Regions from separate parts of the Nocardiopsis sp. SBT366 genome, predicted to be linked through region 2. Evidence: riboswitches for the same ligand, from Rfam matches in the RefSeq annotation. Region 2 holds a riboswitch; each other region holds the start of a gene.

Region 1 (7,428 bases), on a different contig from region 2:
GTCCCGGCGGGGTCGTCCCTGCGCGCCAGTTCTCCGGGCTCGAAGCGCTGGGTGCCGTGCGCGTCGTCCCTGCGTGCCAGCTCGCCCGGCTCGAAGCGCTGGGTGCCGTGCATGTCGCCCTGACCGGGCTGCATGCGCTCCGTGCCCTGCGGGTCGTCGAGGTCGTGCGAGGACCCCGGGGTGATCCGATCGGTGCCGGGCAGGTTGGACAGGTCGTCGGTGGCCTCGTCCGGCTGGCCCCAGCCCGTGGCGGCCGCACGCCGGCCGCCGAGGTCGTCCGTGGCCTCCGCGTCCGAGCCCCAGCCCGTGGAGCGCGCGGCGTTGAGGTCGTTGGTGGCCTCGTCGTCGGTGTTCCAGCCCGAACCCGTGTTCGCGGGCCGACCGCCGCTGAGGTCGTCCGTGGCGTCGTCGTTCCACCCGCCGGACCGCGCGTGGCTGGTCTGCGGCGCGGAGGGGTTGGCCCAGGCGCCCGCGGTGTTGGCGGGGTTCGCACCCCGGGTGTGCGCGGGGCCCCAGCCGTCGGTGGCCCGGCCCGCGAGGTATCCGGCGGCGCCGCCGAGCGCCGCTCCCGCGGCACCGGCCGCGGCCGCACCGCCGAAGCCCGAACCGCCTCCGTGGCCGCCCGAGGCGGCCGGGTTCTGCGTCGGGGTGGGGGCGTGCATGGTGTGGCTGCCGGTCTGCCCGGTGGGCGGCATGCCTCCGCCCGGCTCGGTCCAGGGCAGGTCGAGGTTGAGGCGACCCGTCTCGACCATCAGCTCGGCGGCGGTGGGGCGGGCCGACATGTCGCGCGAGACCGCGCGGTTGACGAGCGGGCGCAGCGCCTCGTGCATCCCGTCCATGTCGATCTCGCCGTTGAGGATGCGGAAGAAGATGACCTCGAACGAACCGGCACCGTAGGGCGGGCGGCCGGTCGAGGCGAAGGCGACGGTGCCGCCCCAGGCGTGCACGTCGGTGGCGGGCCCCAGGTCCGTACCCTCGATGACCTCGGGTGACAGGTAGCTGGGCGTACCGACGAACGTGCCGGTCTGGGTCAGCTTGGCGCCGTCCACGGCGTGCGCGATGCCGAAGTCGATGACGATCGGCTCGCCGTTGGAGATGATCACGTTGCCGGGCTTGAGGTCACGGTGGATCACGTCCACCGCGTGGATGTCCTTGATCGCCCGGGCCATGCCGGTGATGAAACGGGTCAGAGCGCGGCCGCGCAAGGGGCCGTGGTCGGTGACGGTGGCGTCCAGGGTGGGCCCGGGGATGTACTCGGTGACCACCCAGGGCAGCTCGGCCTGCGTGTCCGCGTCGATGACCTCGGCCACGTTGGGGCTCTGCACGCGGCGCATCGTCTCGACCTCGCGGGCGAGCCGGGCGCGTGCGATGTGGTCACCGGCGACCTCGGGCTTGAGGACCTTCACCGCGACGAACTGGTCGGTCCGGGGATCCTCGGCCTGGTACACCACACCCATTCCGCCAGCGCCGATGCGGCGGCGGATGACGTAGTGGCCGATGCGCTCCGGCAGCTCTTCACCCGTGGGGAAACCTGCCGACATTGCCATCGAGAACTCATCCCCTCAAAAGACCACATACCACCACGTCCAGCTTATCGGCCGGGGGGATGGGTCAACATTGGCTTGTGTGGCCCCTCCGAGGGGCCTGCGGTCTCATCGGTCCCGCCGGAGGGTGTGGGCGCCACACGCGCCACCGGGGACTCCGAGCGAACCGTCCGTCCTCGGACGACCATTGACGAGTATGACGGAAAAACCACGCGAGCGGTTCCCCGTCCCCCGTCCCGGCTGGCCGGTTCCGGACGTCTTCCCTGGGTCCCGTGTCGCCACTCGACGCGAACAAGGAGTCGGAGCGGCGGCGGAGTCCTACAGAACCTCGCACAGGTCCGAGGCGGGACACCGAGGTGGACGTCCCGACACTACCCGCCTCGGACCACGCGAACGCCCCAGCGACCGCCACGGCGGCCGGGGCCCGGTCACGACCGGGGGTTCAGCGGCCGACGAAGGTGGCCTTGCCCGGCCCCTGCTCGACGAAGCTCTTCATCCCGGCCTTCTGGTCCTCGGTGGAGAACAGGCCGGAGAAGTGCAGGCGCTCGATCTCCAGGCCGGTGTCCAGGTCGGTCTCCAGTCCCCGGTCGATCGACTCCTTGGCGGCGGCCAGGGCCACGGCGGGCCCGTCCACGTATTTGGCAACCAGGGCCACGGCGGCCGAGTAGACCTCCTCGTCGGGAACGACCTCGTCCACGAGACCGATCTCCCTGGCCTCGTCGGCTCGCACGTGGCGGCCGCTGAACACCAGGTCCTTCGCCCGGGACGGGCCGATCAGGCGCGGCAGGCGCTGGGTGCCGCCCGCGCCCGGGATGACGCCCAGCTGGATCTCGGGCTGGCCGAGCCTGGCCTTGGTGCCCGCGACCCGGAAGTCGGCGCACAGCGCCAGCTCACAGCCGCCGCCCAGCGCGTAGCCGCTGATCGCCGCGACCACGGGCTTGGGGATGCGGGCCACCGCCGTCAGGGCGTTCTGGAGGGCCCGCGAGTACTCCAGCATGCGGGCGTGGGTGAGGTCGGCCATCTCCTTGATGTCGGCCCCGGCCACGAACGCCCGCTCACCGCCGTAGAGCACCACCGCGCGCACGGAGGGGTCGGCGGACACGGCGGCGGCCGCCTCCGCGATCTCCCGGGTGACCGTGCCGTTCAGCGCGTTCAGCGCCTTGGGACGGTCGATCCGGATGACGGCCACTCCGGGGTTCTCCGGGTCGGCCTCGACGCGCACGAACTCGCTCACGTTCTCCACCTGCTTCGCTTCGACGTCAGTGTCCGCTGCTTACCTAACCACCCGGTTCAGCGGAAGAGCAGCACCAGGGTCCCCAGGCGGGCCGACAGGGTGTAGGCGGCGACCAGCAGCAGGGCGGTGCCCACCAGGAGGAGGGTGTCGGCCGCCCGCCAGTGGCTGTACCGCGCGTGCGTGCGGGATCCCGTGCCGAAGGCGCGCGCGTCCATCGCGGTGGCCAGCAGCGTCCCGGTCCGGATGGATCGCACCAGTAGCGCGAAGAGCCGCCCGAAGAACAACGAGACGACCCGCAGCGGGTTGCGCCCGGCTTCCAGGCCCCGTGCCCGGCGGGCCAGTGTGATGGTCCGCCACTGGTCGGCGAGCAGCGGGATGAGCCGCAGCGCCGCGAGCACACCCATGGCGGGGCGTTCCGGCACCCGGAGGCGCTGCACGAGGCCGTCGGACATCTCCGTGGGGTCGCTGCTGATCGCGGCGAGCAGGCCAGGCAGGGCGATGGCCAGCAGGCGCACCGCAGCGCCCACGGCTCCCTCCAGGCCGTGCTCGCCGTACAGGTAGTTGACCGCGCCGCTGCTGAGCCCCATGAGCAGGAACGGTCCGCCCAGGATCAGCAGTGTGCGCCGGTCCACTCCGCTGAACGGCACCGTGAGCAGCACCGCGAGCAGCACGACTCCGCCGGTGACGGCGTCCACCGCCGGGATCAGTCCGATCCCGATCGCCAGTGCGGCCAGGAGCTTGGCGGCCGGGTTCAGGCTGGTGAGCCAGTAGCGCGCGCCGCCGCCCTCGGGCACGTCCAGGGTGAGGGTGTCCCCTCCCATGGAGCGATGCGAGACCTGGGAACTCACACGTCCCCCTCTCGTGCCGTGGCAGCCGTCTCGACGGGCGCCGCGCGCCCGTCGGCCACCCGCACCTCCACGTCCGTCAGACGGCGCAGGAGGAGCTCGTCGTGGGTGGCCATGACCACGGCCCGCCCGTCGGCGCGCAGGACGCCGAGCAGCTCCACCAGCTCCGTCCAGGTCCGGGTGTCCTGGCCGAAGGTGGGTTCGTCCAGCACCAGCAGGTCCGGGGCGTGTGAGGGACCGGAGCTGAGCGCGGTCGCCACCGAGAGGCGCCGCTTCTCGCCGCCGGAGAGCGTGTAGGGGTGCACCTCGGCCAACCTGGTGAGCCGCAGCCGCTCCATCAGTTCGCCCACCCAGGCGTCGGTCTCGGCCTCTCCCATCCCGGCCCGCAGCGGCGCGAAGCGGAGTTCGTCGCGGACCGTGGCGGTGACGAACTGGTCCTCGGCGTGCTGGAACACCGTGCCCACGTGGCGGGCCAGACGGCGTGCAGGCCAGCGAACCAGCGGACGCCGGTCCGACTCGGCCAGCGGACCGCGCGGCAGCACCTGTCCCCGGTGTGGGCGGGACAGCCCGGCCAGCATGGTCAGGAGCGTGGACTTGCCAGCCCCGTTGGGCCCGGTCAGCGCGGTCGCGGTCCCCGCGCGCACGGTGACGTTCACATTGTCGAGCACCGTGCGCCGGGGCGCGGCGCGCACGCCCACCTGGAAGGGGGTGCGGGCGGTAACGTCCACGGTCTCCACCAGCGGTCCGCCGCCAGGTCCGGGCGTGAGTTCGGGGGCGGGCTCGTTGCCGGGGATCCACACGCCCTGCTCGGCCAGGGAACGACCGTGTTCGGCGAACACCCGTGCCGGGGTGCCGTCCGCGATCACTCCCCCGCCGGGTGCGACCACCACCACCCGGTCCACGAGGTCCACGACGTCGGCCACCCGGTGTTCGACCAGCACGAGGGTGGCCCGGGTCTCGCCGAGCAGGCGGGAGAGCAGGTCGCGGACCAGCGAGGCACCGGCCGGGTCGAGGTTGGCGGTGGGTTCGTCCAGGAGCAGCAGGCGCGGCCGCATGGCCAGCGCTCCGGCGATCACCAGGCGCTGCTTCTCGCCGCCGGAGAGCGCGCCCGTGGAGTGCCGGAGGCCGTAGGGGAAGCCGACCTCCGCCAGGGAGCGCTCGACCCTCGGCCAGATGAGCCCGGGGTCCACCCCCAGGTTCTCCAGCCCGAAGGCGACGTCGTCCCCGGCGCGGGCCATCACGAGCTGGGTCTCGGGGTCCTGGCTCACCAGCCCCACGCCGCCCCGGCCACGGTCGGCGGGGACACCGTCCACCAGCAACGACCCCTCCTGCTCGCCGCTGATGGCGCCGTCCTCACCGGTGAGCCCGGCCAGGGAGTGCAGCAGGGTGGACTTGCCCGCGCCCGAGGCGCCGAGCAGCAGGAGCCGCTCCCCCGGTTCGACGGTCAGGTCCACCCCGCGCAGGGCGTGGTCGTCGCGGCCCGCGTGCTTCCATCCCCAGCCGGAGAGTTCGACGCGCGCACCGCCTGTGTCGGGTCGGGTCACGGGTCAGCCCCTGGCCGAGGGGAAGGGGGCCAGCGCACCGGCCCGGGCCAGCGCCGTGGTGAGCAGTCGGGCGCCCACACCCGCGATGACCGCCGCGCTGAGGACCACGATCACCCCGTAGGTGAGCTGGTACTCGATCGGCCAGGTGACGTTGTAGGCGATGTTGTCCCGGATGGCCGGGGAGAGCCCGGCGACGGCGGCGGCGAGCACGGCCACGCCCATGTTCCAGCGCCGGTAGGCGAAGGCGAGGAAGACCAGTTCGGGCAGCAGCCCCTGGAGGGCGCCGTCGAGGACGACCATGATCCCCCACTGGGTGCCCAGCACGGCCGAGACGGAGGCGGCCGCGATCGAGGTGAGCAGGGCCGCGCCGGGCTTGCGGATGATGAGGCCGCCGAGCACACCGGAGATCAGCCACATGCCGTAGACGACGGCCTGCCCGGGCGGGAAGGCGACGAACAGCGGTGTGGTGACCGACCAGACGATGTTCCACAGCCAGAAGACGACGCCGACCGCGACGCCGATCACGGCGGCCACGACGATGTCGACGGTGCGCCAGCTCCGGAACTTCGCCAGGACCTCCTGGACGGTGCCCGTGGGCCGGGCGGCGGTTCCGGGACCGGTCTCACGGTCGCTTTCGGTACTCATGGTGGTTGATGTCCCTTCGTCGGGGTGACGAGGGCCCATGTGGCCAAGAGCGCCAGCCGGGCGCGCGCACGCGCACGCCGCGATGGCGGTTTCCTATGACTTCCTTCGCTGGCATGACCCAGATCAGGTGTGTAAGGGTCTGCGGCCTGGTGCCGCACTCTCAGCGCTCACGCGCTCCCCTGTCGGATTGCCTCCATTATGGTGCAAACGTGACGAGTGGTGAAAACCTTCCCACCTGTGGGACGCGAACGCACCGGCCCCGGAGGGGTCTCGGAGGGGCTCGGACCGGTCTCGGGAACGCCGGAGCGGGGGCGCGCCCGACGGTGGTCGCCGGTCGCACCCCCGCTCGGGGTGCCGTCACGGGTGCCTGGACGCACCCGGGGGTCAGCAGCTCAGGTTCGACCCCGTCGTGGTGCCGAGGATCTGGGTGAAGTGCGTGAACGTGTTGATGCGGCTCTGCACCTGTCCCGGGTTGCCGCCGTTGCACTCGATCGAGCCGTTGATGGAGCGGATCGACTCACCGAAGCCGTGACCGCCGACGATGGCGGTGTGCCCCGACATCGTTCCGGCGCCGGGCTGGGTGTTCCAGAACCAGAGTCCGGTCCGCCAGGCGATCGCGGCGTCCTACTCGACCAGGTAGGGGTTGTTCAGCAGGTCGATGCCGAGGGCGTCACCGGCGGCCTTGTAGTTGTAGTTCCAGCTCAGCTGGATCGGGCCCTTGCCGTAGTAGGCGGACTGTCCGGCCGGGCAGCCGAAGGGCTGGCCCCAGTCGCAGTAGTGCGGGTAGTTCGCCTCGTTGGTCTCCTTGATGTGCACCAGTCCGCCGGTCTCGTGGCTGACGTTGGCGAGGAACGCGGCCGCCTCCCGTCGCTGCACCTCGACACTGCCCGTGTTGGTGAAGCCCGGGTACGAGCTCAGGGCGGCGGTGAGGCCGGCGTAGGTGTAGAAGGAGTTCCGGTTCGGGAACATCTGGTTGAACTGGGCCTCGCTGACCACGAAGTCACTGGGGCCCGGCTGCTCCCCGCCTCCGTCGGTGCCGCACGCGCCCTGGTCGGACCAGACGTCCGAGGTGCCGGGACGTTCGTTCTGCGTCCACCACTTGGCGGTGTAGTTGCGGCCTTCGAAGGAGACCTGGCCGCCGCCGGTGTAGACGGCGGAGGAGCTCCAGGCGGTCGCGCAGGTGGCGGCCTGCGCGACCGTGGCGGGGAGGGTAACGAGCACAGCCGCGATCGCGCCCAGCGCGGCGAGCTGACTCAGGAGACGTCGGATCACGTGATCACACTCCTAGGGTGCGGCGCTGCGTCCGACCGCGCGCCGCAGGGGGTGACGTCACCTAAGCAAGGCTGGTCTAGACCTGTCAAGATCCCCAACCACGGATTGTGAGAACACGATGACGGCGAGGCCCGCCACACGGGTCCGCGCCCCGGTCGCGTGATCGCCGTTCCCGCACGACCACCGGACCGGGGCGCGGCCCCCCGAACGCCCTAGGCCTCCTCGTCGCCGTCGTCGCCGCCCCCGTCGTCGTCGCCGTCGTCGCCCCTCTGCTCCGCCGGTTCGGTCTTCGGGTCGCCGAAGCCTCCGGGCGACCCCGCGAAACTGTCCGAGGGCAGGTGATC
Region 2 (7,428 bases):
TTCGGCGAGAGCCCCGCCGCGCTGCGGATGCGGGTGGCCACCAGCCTCCTGTACGGGGACACCGAGGACAAACGGTACGCGGCGCTGTCCGCGGAGAACCCGCTCGCCCTGCCGTGGATCCGGGCCCACCTGGACCGGCTCACCGAGGTCCTCGGGTCGGTGCTGTCCGAACCGGGCAGCGGTGCCCAGGCGCCCAGCACGGTGATCCCGGTACCGATGGCGGTCGCCCAGCCGGTCCACTGACCGGGCGTCCGCACCCAGATCGTGCCCGCCTCTCTTATACGGGGTGAGGCGGTCACCACCAACGGGACCCTCCCTATCTCTCCCAGGGAGGGTCCCGTTCCGCCTTCTCCGGCACGGTGGTCAGGCGTTTCCCACCTTCACGCGGTCGCGGCGGGCGGCCAGCTCGTGGCTCGGAGCGATCACCGCGCGGTAGTGGCCCACCAGTTCCTCGTTGACCGACCGCCACGTGCGGTGCGCCACCGAGGTCCGGGCCACGGCCGCCATCCGGGCCCGCACCTCGCGGTTGTGCGCCAACCTGCCCACGGCCACGCGCAGCTCACGGACCGAGTCCGGCCCGTACAACAGCCCGTTGTGCCCGTTGGCCACCAGGTCCACGGGGCCGCCCACAGCCGGGGCGACCACCGGTACGCCTGAGGCCAGCGCCTCCTGCACGGCCTGGCAGAAGGTCTCGTCCGCGCCCGTGTGCACGAACACGTCCAGGGACGCGTACAGCCGTGACAGGTCCGCCCCGGTCCGCTGCCCGGTGAACACGGCGTCCGGCAGCAGACGGCGCAGCCGGGCGCGGTCCGGGCCGTCCCCGACCACCACCAGCCGCATCCCCCGCAGCCTCGCCAGGTGGCCCAACAGGTGCACCCGCTTGTCCCGGGACAGACGGCCCACGTACCCCACGATCGCCTCCCCGCCGGGGGCCAGCCTCCGGCGCAGCTCCTCGGACCGGTGGTCGGGGGAGAAACGCACCGTGTCCACGCCCCGCCGCCACAGGTCCAGCCGGGGGAACCCCCGGCCGGAGAGTGCCTCCATGGTCGATGAGGAGGGCACCAGCGTGCGGTCCACAGCCGAGTGGACCCGGTGGAGCAGGGGCCACAGCGCCCGGGCACCGGGCAGGCCGTGACGTCCGGCGAACCCGGGCAGGTCGGTCTGGAACGCCGCCACGGTCGGTAGTGCCCACCTGCGGGCCACGTCCACCGCCGTCGCCCCGAAGAGCGCGGGCGAGGCCAGGTGCAGCACGTCGGGCGCGAACGCGCTGATCGCCGCGGTCATGGTCCGCCGGACGGGCAGGCCCATGGGGAAGTCGCGGTACACGGGCAGGGGCAGCGCGGGCGTCCGCACCACTGGGAAGCCCGCGTACGTCGTGGGACCGTGCCCGGGGGCCAGCACGAGCGCCTGGTGGCCCTCGGCGGCCAGGTGCTCGCTGATCCGGCACACGGAGTTGGTGACCCCGTTGACCTGCGGGAGGAAGGACTCGGTCACGATGGCCACCCGCAGGGGAGGGCGGGGGACGGTGGGCGGGGGTGTGGGGGACATGCGGGGCTCCCAACGCCGATGTGTCACGCCGAGTGGTGGCTGCCTCCGACGCTAGGGTCGGGGAGTGAACCCGGGCCGCCGGGCGGGAGAACCCCGCCCGAAGGGCCGACACGGGTTGGCCGATCAGGTGATGACGCCGTCCGCACGGTCGACTGACCGACGGGTGACCCCGCCATGGCCGTGATCGCCGAACCCGACCGAACCGACACCCCAAGGAGCCGTGTGGTGACACTCGTGGAATGGGCCGAGCTGGTCCGCGCAGAACTCGACCTCGCGGGAACCGATCCCCTTGAGAAGGCCGACGTCGACCGGATCCTCGACCTCGCGCGCGACGCCGCGCACTCCGTGGCCCGACCGGCGGCCCCGCTCACGACCTACCTGCTCGGTGTGGCCGTGGGGCAGGGGGCGGACCCCGACGCCGCGGCCGCCGTGCTCAGCCGGCTCGCCCTGGCTCAGGCCGAGGCCGAGGGCGAGGACGGGGGAGGGGGCCAGGGGTAACGGTTGCCCCCTGTGACTGACGCGGTCGGAGGGTCGAGTGTGCGTTCATGAGTCGTAACGCGCATTCTGACCTCACGTGATTTGTTTGTTACGCGTCAGTGCCATTCTTTCCCGATACCGAGTAGTGCCCACCGATTCCAACGTGTTTCCGAGGGCCCTGGTTCCCCCATCACCGCTGGTTCCCCCTACCCCATGCAATCACCGAAAGAGAGGTCCTCAGTGGACCACCTCCTAGAGATGGCCGGCGTCCTGTCGGAGATCATCTGGGGACCGTACGTCCTCATTCCCCTGTTGCTCCTGACCGGTGTCTTCCTGACCGTCAGGTTGAGACTGCTCCAGTTCACCAAGCTCGGCCACGCGCTCTGGCTCGCCTTGGTCCGGCGGAAGGAGGACCACGACCAGGCCGAGGGCGACATCTCGCACTACCAGGCGCTCAGCACGGCCCTGGCGGCCACCGTCGGCGTCGGCAACATCGCCGGTGTCGGTCTGGCCATCGGGATCGGCGGCCCGGGCGCCCTGTTCTGGATGTGGGTCACCGGCCTCGTGGGCATGGCCACCAAGTACAGCGAGGCGCTCCTGGGGGTCAAGTACCGGACCAGGGACGAGAAGGGCGAGCAGGCCGGCGGCCCGATGTACTACCTCCGCCACGGTCTGCCCGGCGGCCTCGGCGTCTTCCTCGGCGGGGCCTTCGCGGTCTTCGGCGCCATCGCCGCCTTCGGCATCGGCAACGGCACCCAGGCGGAGGCCGTCTCCAGCTCCATCAACAACATCACCGGCATCGACCCCCGCATCATCGGTGTCGTCCTGATGGTCCTCGTCGCCATCGTCATCCTCGGCGGCATCAAGAGCATCGGCCGGTTCGCCTCCGCGATCGTGCCGTTCATGATCATCGGGTTCATCTTCATGAACCTGTTGGTCCTGATGATCAACTGGGACCAGCTGCTCCCCGCCTTCCAGCTCGTCTTCACCGACGCGTTCACCGGGACCTCCGCCGCGGGCGGATTCGCGGGTGCCGCGCTTATGCTGGTCATCCGCACCGGTGTCGCCCGGGGCATCTTCTCCAACGAGTCCGGTCTGGGCACCGGCGCCATCGCCGCCGCCTCGGCCAAGACCACCCAGCCGGTCCGGCAGGCCATGGTGTCGATGACGCAGACCTTCATCGACACGATCATCATGGTCACCCTGACCGCCCTGATGATCATCACCTCCGGCCTGTGGAACGCCCCCGAGAGCGCCGGGTACGACCCGGACAACAAGGGTGTCCTGCTCACCTCCGGTTCGATGGAGCAGGGCCTGGGCCAGCTCAGCCCGGCCCTGGGCTCCTTCGGCGTGGTCTTCATCGCCTGCGCGGTGGCGATCTTCGCGTACACGACCATCCTCGGCTGGTCGTACTACGGTGAACGCTGCATGGTGTACCTGGCCAAGGGCAAGCGCTTCCTGGTCCTGCCCTACCGTCTGGTCTTCATCGCGGTCGTCTACGTCGGCGCGACCGCCAGCATCGAGTCGGTCTGGCTGTTCAGCGACATCGCCAACGGTCTGATGGCGCTGCCCAACCTGGTGGGTCTGATCCTGCTCTCGCCGGTGGTGGTCGCGGAGACACGGAAGTTCTTCGGCCACCCCGAGTGGCGGAACCCGGACGTGATCATGGACGACGTCAACAAGTAGTCCGCGCTCGGCCGGGGGACGGGTCCCCGGGCCGACGACAAGGGGGGACCGGCCGCAACGGCCGGTCCCCCCTTCGCGTGGCGCCGGTCCGCTACCACCAGGCGTGGAAGTGGTGCACAGGCCCCTGGCCGCCGCCGGCGTCGATCTCGTCGGCGCGGCGTAGGGCCTCGGTCAGGTAGGCCTTGGCGTCGGCCACGGCGGCCACCGCGTCCGGACGCTGGGGGAGCAGGGCGGCGATCGAGGAGGAGAGGGTGCAGCCGGTGCCGTGGGTGTTGCGGGTGGCCACGCGGTCGGACCGGAACTCCACCGGCTCCGAGACCCCGTCGACCAGCAGGTCGACGCTCTCCTCGCCGGGCAGGTGGCCGCCCTTGAGCAGGACGCGGCGCGGACCGAGTTCGAGGAGGCGTTCGGCTTGCCCGCGCATCTCCTTCAGGCTGGTGGCCTCGGTCTCGCCGAGCAGGTCGGCGGCCTCGGGAAGGTTGGGGGTGAGAAGGTCGGCGCGCGGCAGCAGGACGGTGCGCAGCGCCTCGATCGCCGACCTCTCCAGGAGGCGGTCACCGCTCTTGGCCACCATCACGGGATCCACGACCACGTTCGGCAGTTCGTAGCGGTCCACGGCGGCCGCGACGGCCTCGGTGACCTCGGACGTGGACAGCATCCCCACCTTGACCGCGTGCACGGTCGCGTCGGTGAACAGGGTGTCCATCTGGTCGGTGACGAAGGACGCGGGGACACCGTGTACCCCGGTGACCCCGCGTGTGGACTGGGCGGTCAACGCCGTCACCACGGTCATCCCGAAGACCCCGTGGGCGGAGAACGACTTCAGGTCGGCCTGGACACCGGCACCCCCGCTGGGATCGCTTCCGGCGATGGACACGACGTTGTACGCGCTCATTGGCGTTCCTTCGCTAGTACGAACTAGGGCAGGTTCGACGGGTGTGCTCTCAGCCGGGAGGAGTCTCTCCGGCACCCCGCGCCACCGGGGCCTCGCGGCCCCGGCATCACTGTTGGTTTGTGGTGTTTCCGACTGTAGTGGACGGTCCGCCGGGGCGGACCGTCCCTCCGCGCGCGGTCAGACGGTGACGTTGTGGTGGTGGGTCTCCACCCGCGCCTGCTGGGCGTGCTTGCGCTGCTCCCAGATGATCATGCCGACGACCACCACGAAGCCGCCGACGGCGAAGGCGATCGTCACGGGGACGTCGGTCATCGGAAGCAGGTCGCGGTTCTCGTCCTGCCACGGCCACAGCGCACGCAGCGAACCGGCCATCAGACCGGTGAGCACCACGAGGGTGATGTGGTGGTGGTTCTCCAGCAGGAACTGGAGCACCTTCACGAACAGGGCCAGGCCGGTGATCATGCCGAGCACGAAGACCGTGATGTAGGGCAGGTCGGCCCCGCGCAGGGCGGCCATGGTCGGCTCGTACAGGCCCAGGGTCAGCAGGATGAACGAGCCCGACAGGCCCGGCAGCACCAGGGCGCAGATCGCCACGGCCGCGGCGAAGAAGACGATCACCGGGTGGGTGGGCAGGTTGGCGCCGGGCAGTCCGGTGAGCAGGAAGGCGAGCACGGCGAAGACGAGGGCGACCCCGTAGTGCCAGGCCTTCCACTTCTTGCCCGCACCGGTGTAGGGGATCCACAGGCAGGCCAGGACCAGGCCGAAGAACAGCGCGTAGGCGTACTGCTCGTAGACCTCCACCAGCGGGGCGAGGAAGATGGCGGCCAGGATGAGTGCGACGCCCATGCCGATGAGGGCGGGGACGAGGACGCTCCAGTCCACCTGGCGGAACTGCTCCTGGGCCCGCTCCTTGCCACGCCCCCGGGGCACGTCCGTGACGTAGCGCTTGATGCCGCTGACCACGTGGCCCGCGCCACCGATCAGCTTGTCGTAGAGGCCGACCATCAGTGCGACCGTGCCGCCGCTGATGCCGGGCAGAGCCTCGGAGGTGCCGACGGCCCCGCCGCGCACCGCGTTGAAGATGTAGGAGCCTACTGACTTGGCCATGTTGTCGGGCGCGGGCCCGGGAGCTTCCCGGGAGGGGGCGCCGTCCTCCGTCCTGATGGGGCCACCGGTCGCGCGTGAGCGCTCGACCGGCGGGGTCAAAGGGGTGCTTGTACCGCGCGGGTCGCGGGGACGACCTCCACCGGTCCGATGTCCGGCCGCGCGGATGTTTGCCGCCCGGGCCGTGCGATGGGGGAGGAGCGCCGTCAGGCCCCGGGCCGGGCAGCGCCAATTCTAGCGGCGCCGGACGGGGTGAAGGCGTCCGAGCGCCCCGAGAACCGGGGTTTTGGCCAGGTATCAGCCCGCACGGTCCTTAGTCCGAAAACAGATCGTGACGAAGGGGCCGCGGAGCACGGCATCAGTTCCGGAGCGAACCGGACAGGTGCGAGCTCGGAACGGCGGGCGCGGACGGGTCCTCACCGGCCACCGAAGCGGCCCAGCGATAGTCCTGTTTGCCCACCGCCGTGCGCCGCACACGGTCCACGAAGTGCACGGTCCGGGGCACCTTGAACCCGGCCAGACGCACCCGGCAGTGCGCCCGCAGCGCACCCTCGTCCGGGGCGGAACCGGAGGCCAGGGACACCAGCGCCGTCACCCTCTGCCCGAGTCGCTCGTCCGGGGCGGGTACCACGATCACGTCCTCCACCGAGGGGTGCGCCTTCAGCACGGCCTCCACCTCCTCGGGGTAGACCTTCTCCCCGGCGGTGTTGATCACCACGCTGCCCCTGCCCAACAGCATGATGGAACCGTCGCCTGCCCGCGTGCCGTAGTCACCCGACAGTGCCCAGCGACGCCCCTCACCGTCCGTGGGGAACGTGCGCGCGGTGGCGATCGGATCGTTGTAGTAGCCCAGCGGGATCCGGCCGGTCCGGGCGATCCGACCGACCTCGACCGACCCGGGCGGAAGCGGCCGCAGGGCGCCGTCGAGCACGGCGATGCTCCCACCCATGGTGAAACTGCGCCGGTCGGTGGAGTCCGCCACGCTCGTGTGCTCGTCGGGGGCGGTGGCCGAACCGCACACACCCGTCTCCGATCCGCCGTAGGCGTCGGCCAGGGCGACGTCCTCGCGCCAGGCCCGCCACAGCCCGCGCACCGAGGGGGTGAGCGGGGTTCCGCCGGAGCGCACCGAAGTGAGGTCGGGACACAGGTCCGGCTCGGTGAGCAGGTGCCTTGCCAGAGGTCGGGCCATCGCGTCGCCCACCAGCTGAACGGCGTGCACGCCCTCGCGGTGCGCCAGCTCCAGCACGCGGTCCGCGCGGAAACTGCGGTCCGTGGACAGCACCACGCTCTTGCCGCACAGCAGCATGCTCAGCGCGTTCCACTGCCCGGCCGCGTGCATGAGCGGACCCAGCACGAGCATGCGCAGAGGGAAGCAGCGCGCGGCGCGTCCGGCAACGTCCAGAGGGGTCCCGGCGCGGGGGGCTCCCGGTTCGCGCCGCTCCACGGCGGCGCGGAAGACGTCCGCCTGGCGCCACAGGACGCCCTTGGGGTAGCCGGTGGTGCCCCCGGTGTACAGCAGGTAGTGGTCGTCACCACTGGTCTCGGGCAGCTCCACCGCGCCGTGCTCGGAGTCGGGGCCGTGCGCGGCGAGCGCCTCCTCGTAGTCCGCGCCGTCCAGCGACGCGTCGCGCTCCGCGCCGTCCTCCAGCAGGAGCACGTGCCGAAGGCGCGGCAGGTCGGAGCGGACCGCCGCCACAGTCGTGGCCAGGGAGTCCTCG
Region 3 (7,428 bases), on a different contig from region 2:
CTTCCACGCCCTGCTGCTGTGGATGGGCGACGTCCTGGGCGCCTACGGCGTGGCCGGACTGGTCCTGGGCTGGCTGTTCTTCCGGCGCAAGGACGTGACCCTGATCGTGTGGGGCGCCGTGCTGACCTCGCTCATGACGTTGGTCAGCGCGTTCAGCCTCCTGGCCCTGCCGTTCGTCAGCGAGACCGACGGCGGCTCGGGCGGCTTCGACATCAGCGAGATGGCGGGCAACATCGGTGACCCGTCCATCGCCTCCGCCGCCGTGGACCGGGTGGCGAACTGGCCCCTGGTCAGCGTCGGCCAGGGACTGCTGGGCCTGGTCGTGCCCACCGCGATCCTGATCGGTTTCTGGGCCGCGCGCCGCGGGTTCCTGGAGGAGCCCGGTCAGAACCTGCGGGCCCTGCGCTGGGTGGCGGTCCTCGGCATCGCCGTCGGCTGGATCGGCGGCCTCCCCGAGGCGCTGAACCAGGTCGGTGTCTGGGACCTGAACGCCGCCCAGGGCCTCATGCTCGCCTTCCCGCACATGCTGACCGGGCTCTTCGGCGGCCTGGGGTACGTCGCGCTGATCGCGCTGATCGCCCACCGCCTCCAGGAGCGCGGCCGGACCGGTGGGGTCGTGGTGACCGCTCTGGGCGCCACCGGCAGGCGTTCCCTCAGCGCCTACCTGGCGCAGTCCGTCCTGTGCGCGCCGATCCTGGCCGCGTGGGGTCTGGGCCTGGCCGCGTACCTCACCTCGTGGACGATGTTCCTGTACGCGGTCGCGGTGTGGCTGGTCACGGTGGCGGGCGCCTACGCCATGGAGCGCGCCGGACGACGCGGACCGGCCGAGGTGCTGCTGCGCAAGCTGTCCTACCGGCGTTCGACGAGGGCGGTCGCGGAGCCCTCCGGACCGCCCCGGGCGGACGAGCACCAAGAGCGCACCAGCGCCTGACCGGGGGGCGCAAAAAGGGGCGCGCCGGTCAGCGACCGGTGGACACTCGTACCCCAGGATGGGTTTCCATGGGCGACGATCACATGACAAACCACACCATAGGGGTGACCGGGGCCACCGGTGCGCTGGGCGGGCGTGTGGCCGCCCGGATCGCACGGCTCGGACTGGCTCAGCGCCTCATCGTGCGCGACATCAACCGGGCTCCGGAGTACCCGGAGAGCAGCGCGGCGATGGCGGTCTACGAGGACACAGCCGCCTTCGAGAAGGCCTGTCGTGGCGTGGACACGCTCTTCCTGGTCTCGGCGACGGAGTCCGAGGACCGGGTGGAGGCCCATCTGAGCGCCGTGGACGGGGCGGTCCGCGCCGGTGTGTCACGGATCGTCTATCTGTCGTTCCTGGGCGCGGGCCCGGCGTCCACGTTCACGTTCGCCCGCACGCACTTCTACACGGAGGCCCACATCCGGTCGACGGGTGTGTCCCACACGTTCCTGAGACCCAGCCTGTACCTGGACCTGCTGCCCCGTTGGGTGGACGAGAAGGGCGTGGTGCGCGGCCCGGCCGGGGAGGGCCGGGTCGCGTGGGTCTCGCGCGACGACGTGGCCGACGTCGCCGCGGCCGTGCTGACCGATCCGGTGGTGGCGGCGGCCTCGGAGGACAGGACACACGACGTGACCGGGCCGGAGTCGCTGTCGGTGGGCGCCACCGTGGAGAAGCTGGGCCGGTTGACCGGGCGGAGCGTCCGGTACGTGCCCGAGACCTGGGAGGAGGCCCTGGAATCGCGTCGTCCGAGCGGGGCCGCCGAGTGGGCGATCGAGGGCTGGGCCTCCTCGTACGCCGCCATCGCCGCCGGGGAGCTGGATGTGGTCTCGCCCGTCGTTCCCGACCTGACCGGGCACCCGGCGCAGTCCATCGAGGGGTTCCTGCGCCGCCATCCGAGCGCCCTCTCCCACGTCGGGGGCTGACCGCCCCCTCCCCCGCCACCGCCGTGCCCCGGGCGCGGCGGTTCCCCTTGTCCGGGACGGCGGCCCTTGACCTCAACATTCGTTGAGGAACCAGTCTTGGCTCCGGGGGACACTCCCCCGCCGAAGGAGAGTGGTGGAGATGCGCGCGGTGCGAGTGGACGAGTTCGGTGGCCCGGAGGTCCTGGTGACGCGGGAGCTGCCCGACCCCGAACCCGGCCCCGGCGAGGTGCTGGTCGAGGTCGGGGCGGCCAACGTGATCTACCTCGACACCCTGATCCGCAGCGGCGCCGCACAGGGCCACTTCCCCCAGGCCCCGCCCTACGTGCCCGGGGGTAGCGTGGTCGGCCGGGTCACCTCGGTCGGCCCCGGCACCGACCCGGCCTGGACGGGCACGCGGGTCCTCACCCGCACGGACGACGGCGGATACGCCGACCGCGTCACCGTCCCGGCCGAGGGGCTGCTCCGGGTCCCCGAGGAGCTGCGCCCCCTCGACGCCCTGGCCCTGATGGTCGACGGGGCGACCGCGATGATGCTGGAGCGGGCCGCCCGCTTCGGTCCGGATGCCTGGGTCCTGGTCCTGGCCGCCACCGGCGGGGCAGGCAGCCTGGTCGTGCAACTCGCCCGTCTCGCGGGGGCCCGGGTGATCGGCGCCGCCCGGGGCGCGGAGAAGCTGGCGCTGGCCCGGTCCCTCGGAGCGGAGGAGGCCGTGGACTACTCGCAGCCGGGCTGGCTGGACCGGGTGCGCGGGATCACCGGCGGCGCCGGGGCCGCCGTGGTGATCGACGGGGCCGGCGGTGAGCTGGGATCGGCCTCCTTCGGGGCGGTGGCCGACGGCGGCCGGTTCCTCAGCTACGGCACGGCCGGAGGCTCGTTCGCCGAGGTGGACACGACCGAGGCCGAGCGGCGCGGGATCACCGCCCTGGGTCTGAACGAGATGCAGGCGCGGCCGGGAACGGACCGAGGCGACCTCACCAGGCTCGCACTGGAGGAGGCGCGGGCCGGACACCTGCGACCGCACGTGGGGCTGATCCTGCCGCTGGAGCGGGCCGCCGAGGCACACGCCGCTCTTGAGGGCCGCCGTGTGCCGGGAAAGGTGCTCCTGGTCCCCTGAGTCGTGCTGACCGGATCATTCCTCCCGCCCGCCGCCCGCCGCCAACCTCGACGGACGCCTGCGGCGCGGTGTCCTCGCGTCACCACCGGGATGTGCCTGTGCGCCGATGAAGCTCGGACAGCCACCCGGTCGGGTCCCACCGTGCGACACCGCGGAGCCCGCGTGGCAGCGCACAGCAGGGGAGACGGACGCTCACATCGATGGCGGCCGCGCCGCCACCGGCGGTGCGTCCAAGAGGGGACACACAGGGCCCTTCTTCTGGATCGATCCGCCCCGACGTCGCTCACCACCGTCCCCACCAACTCCTACGGCGCTGGCGGCCAGGCCGCCGTCGGCGAAGGCACCCGAGAACCACGCCCTGGCCCCGTGCGGTCGCCGGCTCGAGGACGATCCCTGGGAGGGGCAGGGCATGGAGCGGCCCCGGTCCCGTGCGGGGTCCCGGGGCCGTCGGTGTTCGTTCAGGCGAGTCGCGCGGTGAGCTTGGCCTTGAGGGCGCTGGCTGCCGCTCGCGGGTCCTGCGCCTCGGTGACGGCGCGCACCACGACCACGCGGGTGGCCCCGGCGTCCAGCACCCGGTCCACGTTCTCCAGGTCGATGCCGCCGATCGCGAACCAGGGCCGGTCGGTGCCCAGCGCGGCCGCGCGTTCCACCAGTTCGAGCCCGGCCGCCGGGCGTCCCGGCTTGGTCGGGGTCGCCCAGGTCGGGCCCACGCAGAAGTAGTCGCTCCCGGGTTCCTCCGCCGATCGCGCGGCGGCCTCGGGGTCGTTGTTGGAGCGGCCGATCAGGGGGTCGGCGCCGATGACGTCGCGGGCCAGGGGTACCGGCAAGTCGCGCTGGCCCAGGTGCAGTACGTCGGCGCGCACCGCGCGGGCGATGTCGGCGCGGTCGTTGACCGCGAGCAGGGCGCCGTGGCGTTCGCACGCCTCCCTCAGGACTTCCAGGGCGGCCAGTTCCCCGCGCGCCTCCAGCCCCTTGTCCCGGAGTTGGATGATGTCCACACCGCCGGACAGGGCGGCGTCCGCGAACTCCGCGAGATCACCGCTCCCGGCCCGGGCGTCGGTGCACAGGTACAGAAGGGATGCGTCCAGGCGCTCGCGCAGGCTGGTTCCGTGGCTCGTCCTCACGCGCCCCACCATAACCAACGGCCCGGGGACGTCACCGAGGTGGTGCGTCCCCGGGCCGTGGACGGCTCAGAAGGCCATGCCCTGCGCCCGGCGGCGGACCTCGGTGCCCCGGTTCTCGCGCATGGCCTGGATCGGCGTGCCCGGCAGGGTGTCGTCCGGGGTGAACAGCCAACGCAGGGCCTCCCCGGTGGAGAATCCGGCGTCGGTCAGCAGCACGATGGTGCCCGGCAGGCCCTTGACCAGGTCCTGGCCGTCCAGGAAGGCGGCGGGAATGGAGAGCTCACCACCGCGCACCACGCCCATCAGGCGGTTCTCGCGGATGAGGGTCTTGATGCGGTTGGGGCTCACGCCCAGCGGGGCGGCCGCCTCACGCAGGGTCAGCCATTCGCCGACGAGTTCGTCGAGTTCACGATCGCTTTGTGTCACCTCACCAATCTGCCACACCCGACCGGGCCCCGGAGACCATCGCGCCGCCCTGGGGGCTCCCTGCCTGGGAGATCCCCGCCACGGCCGGTCCGGACGGGTTGTCCTAGGATGGGTGGACAGACATGTCCCGCGGGAGCCGGGTGGACCCGGCTGAGAGGGAGGCTCGCGGCCTCCGACCGCACGAACCTGATCCGGGTCATACCGGCGAAGGGAGTGGAACACGGCGCCGTGCGCACCAACGACGTTCCCCCGCAGAAGACGATTCATCCCACCACTACCGTGGTCGTGGTCGGCGGCGGTGTCGTCGGCCGGGTCACCGCCTGGCGGGCCGCCCAGCGCGGCCTCGCCGTCACCCTCGTCGAACCCGACCCCGTCACCGAACCCTCCGCCGCCCGCGCCTCCTCGACCGTCGCCGCGGGCATGCTCACCCCCGCCACCGAGGCGGTCTTCGGTGAGGAGGAGCTGATGGAGATGGGGGTGCGCTCCGCGCGCCTGTACGACGACTTCGTCGCCGAACTGGAGGAGGCCAGCGGGGTCGACGTCGGCCACCGCCGCACCGGCACCCTCCTGGTCGCCTTCGACAGCGACGACCTGGCCGTCCTCACCGACCTGCACGCCCTCCAGGAACGCCTGGGCATCCCCACTCAACGGCTGACCAGCCGCGAGTGCCGCCGCCTCGAACCCACCCTCGCGCCCGGCGTGCGCGGCGGGGTACTGGCCCCCGAGGACCACTCCGTGAACCCGCGCGCCCTGCTTCTGGCCCTGGCCCGGGCCGGGGAGCGCGCGGGCGTGCGCGAGGTCTCCGGGTACGCGGAGGAGGTCGCCACCCCCGGCCCCGACGGGGCGCGACTGGGCGTGCGCCTGGCCGACGGCTCCGCGCTGCCCGCCGAACAGGTGGTGCTCGCCGCCGGGTGCTGGGGCGACCGGGTGCGGGTGCCCGAACCCGTGGTGCCGCCGCTGCGCCCGGTCAAGGGGCAACTGTTGCGCGCCCGGGTCCCCGCGGGGGAACCACCGCTGGTCACCCGCACCGTGCGCGGCCTGGTGCGCGGGTTCCCCGTCTACCTGGTGCCCCGCGCGGACGGCGAGGTGATCGTCGGCGCCACCCAGGAGGAACTGGGCCACGACACATCCCTGACGGTGGGCGGGCTCTGGCAGGTCCTGCGGGACGCGCGCGAACTCGTCCCGGGGGTGAGCGAGCTGGAGGTCGTCGAGACCTGTGTGGGGCTGCGGCCGGGCTCACCCGACAACGAACCCCTCCTGGGCCCGACACGGGTCCCCGGACTACACCTGGCCGCCGGGCACTTCCGGCACGGGGTCCTGCTGGCCCCGGTGACCGGGGAGGTCATGGCCGAGGCCCTCACCACCGGCGCGCTGCCCCCGTACGCGCGCCGGTTCGCAGCCAGCAGATGGACGCGTGAGCAGACGTGGGAGTAGCAGTGGAACTGATCATCAACGGACAGGCCCGGGACAGCGCGGCGACCACCGTGGACGGGGTCGTGCGCGCGCTCACCGACGCCGGGGACGGCGCCGTCCCCGGGGGGATCGCGGTCGCGGTCAACGACGAGGTGGTGCGCCGCACCGCCTGGACGGACACCGCGCTCCGCGCGGGCGACCGCGTGGACGTCCTCACCGCCGTACAGGGAGGCTGAACCATGACACAGACGCACGAGTCCGTGACCGTCGCGGAAAGCGCCCCGGAGGACCCGCTCGTCATCGCGGGGGTCTCCTTCGGCTCCCGCCTCATCACCGGTACCGGCGGGGCGCCCTCCCTGGAGGTCCTGGAGGAGGCGCTCCTGGCGTCGGGGACCGAACTCACCACCGTGGCGATGCGCCGGATCAGCCCGGGCACCCAGGGGTCGGTGTGGGACGTCCTGGACCGCAACGGCATCCGCCCGCTGCCCAACACCGCCGGGTGCTTCACCGCCGTGGACGCCGTGCGCACGGCGAAGCTCGGCCGCGAGGCGCTGGGCACCGACTGGGTGAAGCTGGAGGTGGTCGCCGACGAGCACACCCTCCTGCCCGACCCGGTGGAACTGCTGGACGCCGCGGAGGCGCTGGTCGACGACGGCTTCACCGTGCTGCCCTACACCAACGACGACCCGGTGCTGGCGCGTCGCCTGGAGCAGCTGGGCTGCGCGGCCGTGCTGCCGCTGGCCGCGCCGATCGGTTCCGGTCTGGGCATCCGCAACCCGCACAACCTGGAGCTGATCGTCGAGCAGGCCGACGTCCCGGTGATCGTCGACGCGGGCATCGGCACGGCCAGCGACGCCGCCCTGGCGATGGAGCTGGGCTGTGACGCCGTGTTGTTGGCCACGGCCGTGACACGCGCCCAGGAGCCGGTCCGGATGGCCACGGCGATGCGCGACGCCGTGCGCGCCGGACGCGGCGCCCGGCTGGCCGGACGCATCCCGGTCCGGCGCCACGCCAGGGCGTCCAGCCCCGACGTGGTCTGAGCGTCCCCAGAGGACACCGCCACGGTGGGGGCCGGGGGCCGGGGCCGCCGCCTGCGCGGACACACCACCCTGGACATGGGGTCACGACACTCGAACACACCGTGAAAACCGGGTTTGGTGCCGTCCCCTACCGTGGGAGGGGTGTGCGTGCCGCGCGGCGGCACCGCACCCACATACCGCCCAGGCGCGAACGCCCCGAACCGACTCCGGTCGGCTCCACGACGGTGGACACGAGGGCCGCCGCGACCGTGAACCGCGGGGCAAACCTGACACCGGCTTCCGCTATCGTGTCGGATCGACACCAGGTGTCGGGTACGCGCCACCGGCAGCGAACGCCCGCGCTCCCCGCAGCAAGGACACAATCCCGCCGTGGACATGACGACTTCCGACCCGCTTGTAGGCGCGACGCTGGACCGTCGCT
Region 4 (7,428 bases), on a different contig from region 2:
TGTCCGGGGTCTCCCAACCCTCACGGGTGACGGCCCGGACGAGGGCCTCCACCATGCGGGGATCGAACTGGCTGCCCGCGCAGCGCCGGAGCTCGACGATGGCGTCCTCGACGGACCAGGCCTTGCGGTAGGAGCGCGTCGAGGTGAGGCAGTCGAAGACATCGGCCACGCTGATGATCCGGGCGGACTCGGGGATCTCCATCCCCACCAGCCCCATGGGGTAGCCGCGCCCGTCCAGACGCTCGTGGTGGTGCCGGATGCCCGCGAGCGCCTCGTCCAGGAAGCTGATCTCGCGGACGATCTCGTACCCGCGCGTGGGGTGCAGCTTGATCGCCGCGTACTCGTCGTCGGTGAGCTTGCCGTTCTTCTGGAGCACCTTGGTGGGCACCCCGAGCTTGCCGATGTCGTGCAGCATCCCCGCGTACCGGATCTTCTGCACCCGCTCGGCGGGCATACCCAGTTCGGCCGCGATCATCGCCGAGCCCTGGGCCACCCGCATGCAGTGGCCCCGGGTGTAGTAGTCCTTCGTCTCCACGGCCTGGCACAGCGTGGCCAGGGTGGCCTCGTGCGCCCGCGCCTCGGCGGTCTGCTGCCCGAAGACCCACCGCGCGATGAACAGCGGCAGCAGGACGAGCAGCGGGGCGATGATCCCCACCGCGCCCCAGATGGCCGCGATCGCCAGGCCCAGCATCTGGTAGCCCACGGAGGCGACCTCCAGGGCGGCCAGCGGACGCCAGCGCATCGGCCCCGCACCGGGGGGCCGGGTGACGCCCAGGCACCACATGAGGACGCCGATGAGCACCGAGTTGAGCAGCGTGTGCGTCAGGACCGCGGCGACGTACGGCAGGACGATGCCGGGGAAGTCGGACTGTCCCGGCACCCCCACCGTGCCGCCGAGCAGGAGGTAGACGTGTCCGGCCACGTGGGCCGCCAGCGCGAACTGCGCCCCGTTGAAGGCCCGCTTGACCAGGCCCTGTCTGCGGACGGCCAGGCAGGAGGCGAACCCGACCACGGCCGCGCCGACCGGTCCCACCAGCACGACGGCGGCCAGGGCCACGGCCGAGCTCGGCGAGATTCCGGCTTCCTTGACGTCGACGACGACGTGTGTGCTTATCGACTCCGCGACGACGAAGAGGACCGCGATGAGTACCAGGGTCCCCAGGTCGATCCCCGTGTAGGGACCGACGAGCATGATGGCGACAGCACTGACAACGATGATCCCGACGTAGACACGCGCGCCCCAAGGAAGAGCCCGCACCCCCGTTCACCCCCCACCGACGACGACCGGACTGTCATGGTTTCACCGGTTCTGTTCTACCACCAAGACCATCCGGTAAAAGTGGAAGCCATCAAAACGGCGGACATCATCGAACCGAACATGGTGACGAACATCAGTCGTCCCCCTTCTCCCCGTGGCGGCGGCCCCCTCATCCCCTGGGCACGCCGCGCAAATTACCTTATTCGTTGGATAAGGCCTCCAGTTTAACGGGCCACGACACCATCCTGATTACCCCCAACCCGAACCGGAGGCACACTCGACATCCCCGGGGGTGAGAAGTTCCGGAGCGTGGAATTACTAATTCAATTAGTCATTCCAGATGACTACACAGAGTGACAATAGACCACAGGCGCGACACCGGGGACCGCCGATTCCCCGGGGGATCCTGCCAGCCAGGCCAGCGGACGCCATCAGGCATGACTACCCATCGTGAGCATTCGAAACGGACTCTCACAAGTTCAAGGAAATTCATTCCGACTCGGTCACGACCGAAAACCGATTCGCGTCATCGGGCGTGTCGAACCCCCCGAGAACCACCCACCCGACACCCGAGTGACCAAAACCCCCGGACCCAACGGGATCCGTCGCACTCTTTTTACAAAAGCACACAAATGACCCAAAGTGCACCAGAAACCAACAAGCACCCCTGAATACACAAAAGTGGCGAAAGCTGGAATGCCAGCTTTCGCCACCGCGCCCCGGACGGCCCCCGGCCGTCGACGGCTCAGGCCGCTGTCAGGCGGGGGTCCCGGGGAAGTCAGCCCTGGCCTCGCGGGCCAGCTGCTCCTTGCGGGCCTCCGCCAGCCGACCGAGGACCTTGTCCCGCAGGTCCAGCGGGACCGGATCGCAACCGCAGTGCTTGGCGACGAGCTTCTTCACGGCCTCTTCCAGGCCGTACTCGTCAAGGCAGGGGCTGCACCCGTCCAGGTGCGCCCTGACCTCTGGGCAGTCGCTCTCCTCGAGCTCACCGTCAAGGTAGGTGTAGAGCTTCTCGAGCACCTCGCTGCACGGGGTGTCCGTCTCCGACTTGTCGTGGCCGCCGCTCATTGCCGATCTCCCCGATCCGACCCGCTCACCTGTCCTCGACCCCCCGCAGCCGACCCCGACGCGACGGCCGAGGCCTCCGCGGCTCTGGTCGCGGGGAGGAAACCACGGTCCACCGCGTACTCCTCAAGGTGGGAACGCAGCTGGCGCCGCCCCCTGTGCAGCCGGGACATGACCGTCCCGATGGGGGTGCCCATGATCTCGGCGACCTCCTTGTACGCGAACCCCTCGACATCCGCGAGGTAGACCGCGATCCGGAAGTCCTCCGGAAGCTCCTGGAGGGCGCGCTTGACGTCGCTGTCGGGGAGGTGTTCGAGCGCCTCGGCCTCGGCGGACTTCAGCCCCGCCGCCGTGTGCGAGGCGGCCTGGGCGAGCTGCCAGTCCTCGACGTCCTCGGTCCCGGCCTGCTTCGGCTCCCGCTGCTTCTTGCGGTAGGAGTTGATGAAGGTGTTCGTGAGGATGCGGTACAGCCACGCCTTGAGGTTGGTCCCCTCCTTGAACTGGTGGAAGGAACCGAACGCCTTGGCGAAGGTCTCCTGTACCAGGTCCTCGGCGTCCGAGGGGTTGCGTGTCATGCGCAGTGCCGCCGAGTAGAGCTGGTCGAGGAAGGGAAGCACGTCCCTCTCGAACCGCTCGTCCCGTTCCCCGGCTGTCTCCTGGCTCTGGTCCAAGCCCTTCGGCCTCCTCGCGCTGGCCCCTGGTGGGGTGTCCGTATCCCAACGATACGTTCCCACACCCCCGACCTGCGCATCGACGCCGCGTGGCGCCAACGCCGTTTCCTCGCGCTCAAGGCACGCACCAGCGGTCGGCATGCTCGAACCCCTCCCCTTTCCTGCTCCCGTGTTCTGGCGGGTCCCCGCCTCGGGAACCCCCTCCGGGACCACTCCCCGGGCGGTGCTGGTCACAACAACGTCCTCGTCTGGCTGATTCCGCCCCTGCGGGCGGTGGCCGGGTCCCCTCGCCCCGAACTTTGTCGTTTGCCCGCGTCGGTGAAGGTGAGGCATGGCAGAGTGCGGGTAGGACACACTGAAGGATGGAGAGGAGTGCACGTGCGACCGTCCTCGACTCCGGCCTCCGACCGCCCCCGATCGCCCGCCGCCCAGTTCGCCACCACGGACCGGCTCTCGGACTACTGGCGCTTCTACTGGGCGGTCGCGGAGGCACAGATCAGCCGGTGGCTCCCCGAGCGGCCCTCCCGGCTGCTCGACCTGTCCAGCCCCGACTTCCAGGGGACTCCACGCGCCGTCGCCGCTGGCCACGACGTCGTCACGCTGCTGCCCTCGGTTGACATGGCCATGCGTCGGCCGCTCACCCTGGTGAACGGCCGGGCCGTGGTGCCGCGCCCCACACCGCGCGGTCGTCTGCGGCACGTGGTGGGCGACTCCGCCTTCCTGCGCGCCTTCACCCCCGAGTCGTTCGACGGGGTGATCGCCGACAACCGGGTGTTCTCCCGGCACCTGGCCACCGAGTCGTCGATGTCCGAGGTGGCCCGGGTGCTGCGTCCTGGCGGCCGGGTGCTGGTCTGCGTGGACTCCGTGGTCCTGGGCATGGCGCTGCTGGCCGAACAGGACGCCTGGCCGGAGCTGAGCCACGCGCCCAGCGCCGACGTGCTCCTGGTGCCCTGGCCGGACGGTTCGATCACCCGCTGCTTCACCGCCGAGCAGGTCACGGAGATGGTCACCGAGGCCGGGCTCGAACTGGAGTGGATCAAGCCGCGCACGGTGTTGTCGGCGTCCACGGTCGAGATGATGCTGGCCCGCGATCCCAGGTCCATGGCGCGGCTGGTCGAGATGGAACTGCACGCGGCCGATTCCGACGACTACGTCGGCGTCCACCTGGTCGCCAGCGCCCACAAGCCCGAGTAGCCGGGCCCGGCGCCGCTCCAGTTGCTTCTGGTGGGTGTGAAGCTGGTGGTACCGCCGGTGCCACCGGTGCTGCTGTGACTCTGGGCGATGGCCGGCGGGCCCGCCACACCCTGCGGTGTGACGGGCCCGGGACGGGCGCTCCCTAGTCGGCGAGCGGCAGGTAGACGCGGTTGCCGCCGTCGGCGAACTCGGCGGACTTGTCGGCCATGCCCTTCTCGATCGCCTCGACGGTGTCCAGGCCGTTCTCCTCGGCGTACCTGCGCACGTCCTGGGAGATCTTCATCGAGCAGAACTTGGGCCCGCACATCGAACAGAAGTGCGCGGTCTTGGCCGGTTCGGCGGGCAGGGTCTCGTCGTGGAAGGCCTGCGCGGTCTCCGGGTCCAGGGACAGGTGGAACTGGTCCTGCCACCGGAACTCGAAGCGCGCCCTGGACAGTTCGTCGTCCCACTCCTGGGCGCCCGGGTGTCCCTTGGCGACGTCGGCGGCGTGGGCGGCGAGCTTGTAGGTGATGACGCCGGTCTTGACGTCGTCGCGGTTGGGCAGCCCGAGGTGCTCCTTGGGGGTCACGTAGCAGAGCATCGCGGTGCCGTGCCAGCCGATCTGCGCGGCTCCGATCGCGGAGGTGATGTGGTCGTAGCCGGGGGCGACGTCCGTGGCCAGGGGGCCGAGCGTGTAGAATGGCGCCTCACCACACAGCTCCTCCTCCAGGCGCACGTTCTCCCTGATCTTGTCCATCGGCACGTGGCCGGGGCCCTCGATCATCACCTGCACGTCGTGCGATCGGGCGATGTGGGTGAGCTCGCCCAGGGTGCGCAGCTCGGCGAACTGGGCCTCGTCGTTGGCGTCGGCGATGGAGCCGGGGCGCAGGCCGTCGCCCAGGGAGAACGTGACGTCGTAGCGGCGCAGGATCTCGCACAGCTCCTCGTAGTGGGTGTAGAGGAAGCTCTCCCTGTGGTGGGCCAGGCACCACGCGGCCATGATGGAGCCGCCGCGCGAGACGATGCCGGTGACGCGGCGGGCGGCCAGCGGCACGTACCGGAGCAGGACGCCCGCGTGGACGGTCATGTAGTCCACGCCCTGTTCGGCCTGCTCGATGATGGTCTCCCGGTAGATCTCCCAGCTCAGCTTCGTGGGGTCGCCGTTGACCTTCTCCAGTGCCTGGTAGATCGGGACGGTGCCGATGGGCACCGGTGAGTTGCGGACGATGCGTTCGCGGGTCTCGTGGATGCGCTTGCCGGTGGACAGGTCCATCACGGTGTCGGCGCCCCAACGTGTGGCCCACACCATCTTCTCGACCTCCTCGGGCACCGAGGAGGTGACGGCGGAGTTGCCGATGTTGGCGTTGATCTTCACAAGGAAGTTCTTGCCGATGATGGTGGGTTCGGACTCGGGGTGGTTGCGGTTGACCGGGATGACCGCGCGGCCGATGGCGACCTCGGCGCGGACGAACTCGGGGTCGGCGCCCTCCCGAGCGGCCACGAAGCGCATCTCGGGGGTGATGGTTCCGGCCCTGGCGTGGGCCAGCTGGGTGGTCGCCCCGTCGACGGGGTCCAGTGCCCACGTCTCGCGGGTGCGCGGGAGCCCCTGGTGGACGTCGATGCGTGCGTTGTCGTCGGTGTAGGGGCCGGAGGTGTCGTACAGATCGAAGTGGCTGCCGTTGCTGAGATCCACCCGGCGGCGCGGGACGCGGAGGGTGGTGCCCTCAGGGGTGGTGATCTCGTCGTGGACCTTGCGAGATCCCATGATGGGACCTGTGGTCACCCGGTGCTCGTCGGCGGTGGAAACGTCACGACCGTCGATAGCCGTCATGGCATGCCTCCCTACGTCGGAATTACCCGAACAGGTTCTGCGGTCGGCGACACCCTTGAGTCGCCCTCTCAGCCCGCCATGGCGCGAGCTCCCGCGTTGCGTATTCACATGTGCGCACGTCAAACGTGCCGGGACACCTCGATCACGGTGTCCAGGGCCCGGGGAAGCACTCCCCCGTGGCCTCGCACACCATACACAGGCCGTCCCCGGCCCTGTCCAGCCTCACCGGGGTCAGAAAAGTGTCTCCGGTTCGCCGCGGCCGGAGTCCTCGGCCGGTTCCAGCAGGTGGGGACCGTTGTTCTTGACGCTGTTGACCTCGGTGGAGACCTCGTCCACCGAGAACCGGTCCACCGGGGAGTCGTCCAGCACGTGGGCCAGCTCCTCGGCGCCGGTGGCGGGGTCGAGCCAGACGGACCAGTCCTCGCGCGGCACCACGACGGGCATGCGTTCGTGGATGTGGGCGAGTTCGGGGGCGGCCTCGGTGGTGATGACCGCACAGGTCCACAACCAGGCGTCGGGGTCGCTCGGGTCGTCGACCTCGGGGTCGCGCCAGCGCTCGAAGATCCCGGCCAGGGCGAGCGGTTCGTCTCCGGAATAGTGCACGGAGAAGGGCTTCTTGGCGGCCTTGGCCTTGCGCCTCTTGTGCTGTGGGTCGGTGGCGGGAGAGGTGCTGGCCTCGGTGGTGCCGTCCTTGTTGAGCAGCTGCCACTCGTAGTAGGCGTCGGCCGGGAGGAGGCACCGGCGGTGCCGGTAGGCGGTGCGGAAGGCGGGCCTGTCCGCGACCGTCTCGCCGCGCGCGTTGATCATGCGGTAGCCGACGTTGCGGTCCCTGGCGCCGCCGGGAACGAGGCCCCAGCGCATCGTGTGCAGGGAGCGCGGCCCCGGTTCACCGGAGGTGCCCCCCTGGGGCGGCGGGCCGAGCACGGCGTACACCGGGCTGCCCGGCGCGATGTTGTAGTCCGGGTCGAGCTCCTCCAGCGGCGGCCAGGCGCGCGGGTCCCCCGTGCCGTCCTGGGCCTCCTCGGGGAGGGCGAAGGCCAGCTGGAGCTGGTGCACGTTCCTGGACTGGGCATAGCGACCGCACATGGGTGGAATCCTATGCGATCCGCCCTTCCGGGACCCCGGGATCACCGTCCGTCCCGTCCGTCCCTGCGGTCCCGGTGTCCGCGCCGGAGAGCCGGACGACCAGTGCCCCGACCAGCCCGGCGAGGAGGGCCACCGACCCGGCGGCGGCCAGCAGTTCCCGGGGGTGGTCAGCGGCGAACCATCCGGCGATCAGGAATCCCACGACGAAACCTCCGTTGACCACCGCGCCCATGAGCGCGTGGGCCCGCCCCAGGAGGGACTCCGGTGTGTGCCGGTGGACCACCGACCTGAGCAGGATGTTGAACACGGAGTTGCCCGCACCGGCCAGCACCACGCACACTGCC

Evidence for each region. Region 2 has a riboswitch for thiamine pyrophosphate ahead of thiD (bifunctional hydroxymethylpyrimidine kinase/phosphomethylpyrimidine kinase). Riboswitches for the same ligand answer to the same signal wherever they lie in the genome.
Region 1: it holds a riboswitch for thiamine pyrophosphate, as region 2 does, so the genes downstream of both, ADX84_RS09470 (ECF transporter S component) here and thiD (bifunctional hydroxymethylpyrimidine kinase/phosphomethylpyrimidine kinase) in region 2, are expected to answer to the same signal.
Region 3: it holds a riboswitch for thiamine pyrophosphate, as region 2 does, so the genes downstream of both, thiO (glycine oxidase ThiO) here and thiD (bifunctional hydroxymethylpyrimidine kinase/phosphomethylpyrimidine kinase) in region 2, are expected to answer to the same signal.
Region 4: it holds a riboswitch for thiamine pyrophosphate, as region 2 does, so the genes downstream of both, thiC (phosphomethylpyrimidine synthase ThiC) here and thiD (bifunctional hydroxymethylpyrimidine kinase/phosphomethylpyrimidine kinase) in region 2, are expected to answer to the same signal.

Annotation. Positions count from the first base shown of each region.
Region 1 covers NZ_LAVM01000023.1:50,834-58,261, reverse strand. The annotation lists gene ADX84_RS09490 (protein kinase) at 1-1,547, opposite strand, end outside; gene ADX84_RS09485 (enoyl-CoA hydratase-related protein) at 1,987-2,787, opposite strand; gene ADX84_RS09480 (energy-coupling factor transporter transmembrane protein EcfT) at 2,835-3,599, opposite strand; gene ADX84_RS09475 (ABC transporter ATP-binding protein) at 3,623-5,167, opposite strand; gene ADX84_RS09470 (ECF transporter S component) at 5,171-5,812, opposite strand; TPP riboswitch at 5,896-6,003, opposite strand; partial or broken gene ADX84_RS09465 (glycoside hydrolase family 19 protein) at 6,197-7,033, opposite strand; gene ADX84_RS09460 (transglycosylase domain-containing protein) at 7,297-7,428, opposite strand, start outside.
Region 2 covers NZ_LAVM01000081.1:4,927-12,354, reverse strand. The annotation lists gene ADX84_RS20695 (pyridoxal phosphate-dependent aminotransferase) at 1-243, shown strand, start outside; gene ADX84_RS20690 (glycosyltransferase family 1 protein) at 364-1,548, opposite strand; gene ADX84_RS20685 (DUF6457 domain-containing protein) at 1,774-2,046, shown strand; gene ADX84_RS20680 (sodium:alanine symporter family protein) at 2,266-3,711, shown strand; gene thiD (bifunctional hydroxymethylpyrimidine kinase/phosphomethylpyrimidine kinase) at 3,803-4,606, opposite strand; TPP riboswitch at 4,595-4,695, opposite strand; gene ADX84_RS20670 (DUF368 domain-containing protein) at 4,784-5,713, opposite strand; gene ADX84_RS20665 (acyl-CoA synthetase) at 6,069-7,428, opposite strand, start outside.
Region 3 covers NZ_LAVM01000001.1:12,410-19,837, forward strand. The annotation lists gene ADX84_RS00050 (DUF418 domain-containing protein) at 1-931, shown strand, start outside; gene ADX84_RS00055 (SDR family oxidoreductase) at 1,000-1,893, shown strand; gene ADX84_RS00060 (zinc-binding dehydrogenase) at 2,033-3,004, shown strand; gene thiE (thiamine phosphate synthase) at 3,463-4,128, opposite strand; gene ADX84_RS00070 (Rv2175c family DNA-binding protein) at 4,195-4,554, opposite strand; TPP riboswitch at 4,674-4,784, shown strand; gene thiO (glycine oxidase ThiO) at 4,783-5,988, shown strand; gene thiS (sulfur carrier protein ThiS) at 5,991-6,203, shown strand; gene ADX84_RS00085 (thiazole synthase) at 6,207-7,007, shown strand; gene pknB (Stk1 family PASTA domain-containing Ser/Thr kinase) at 7,377-7,428, shown strand, end outside.
Region 4 covers NZ_LAVM01000035.1:6,488-13,915, reverse strand. The annotation lists gene ADX84_RS12690 (HD-GYP domain-containing protein) at 1-1,192, opposite strand, end outside; gene rsrA (mycothiol system anti-sigma-R factor) at 2,015-2,326, opposite strand; gene ADX84_RS12680 (sigma-70 family RNA polymerase sigma factor) at 2,323-2,994, opposite strand; gene ADX84_RS12675 (class I SAM-dependent methyltransferase) at 3,367-4,188, shown strand; gene thiC (phosphomethylpyrimidine synthase ThiC) at 4,331-5,998, opposite strand; TPP riboswitch at 5,988-6,103, opposite strand; gene ADX84_RS12665 (SOS response-associated peptidase) at 6,230-7,084, opposite strand; gene ADX84_RS12660 (MFS transporter) at 7,095-7,428, opposite strand, start outside.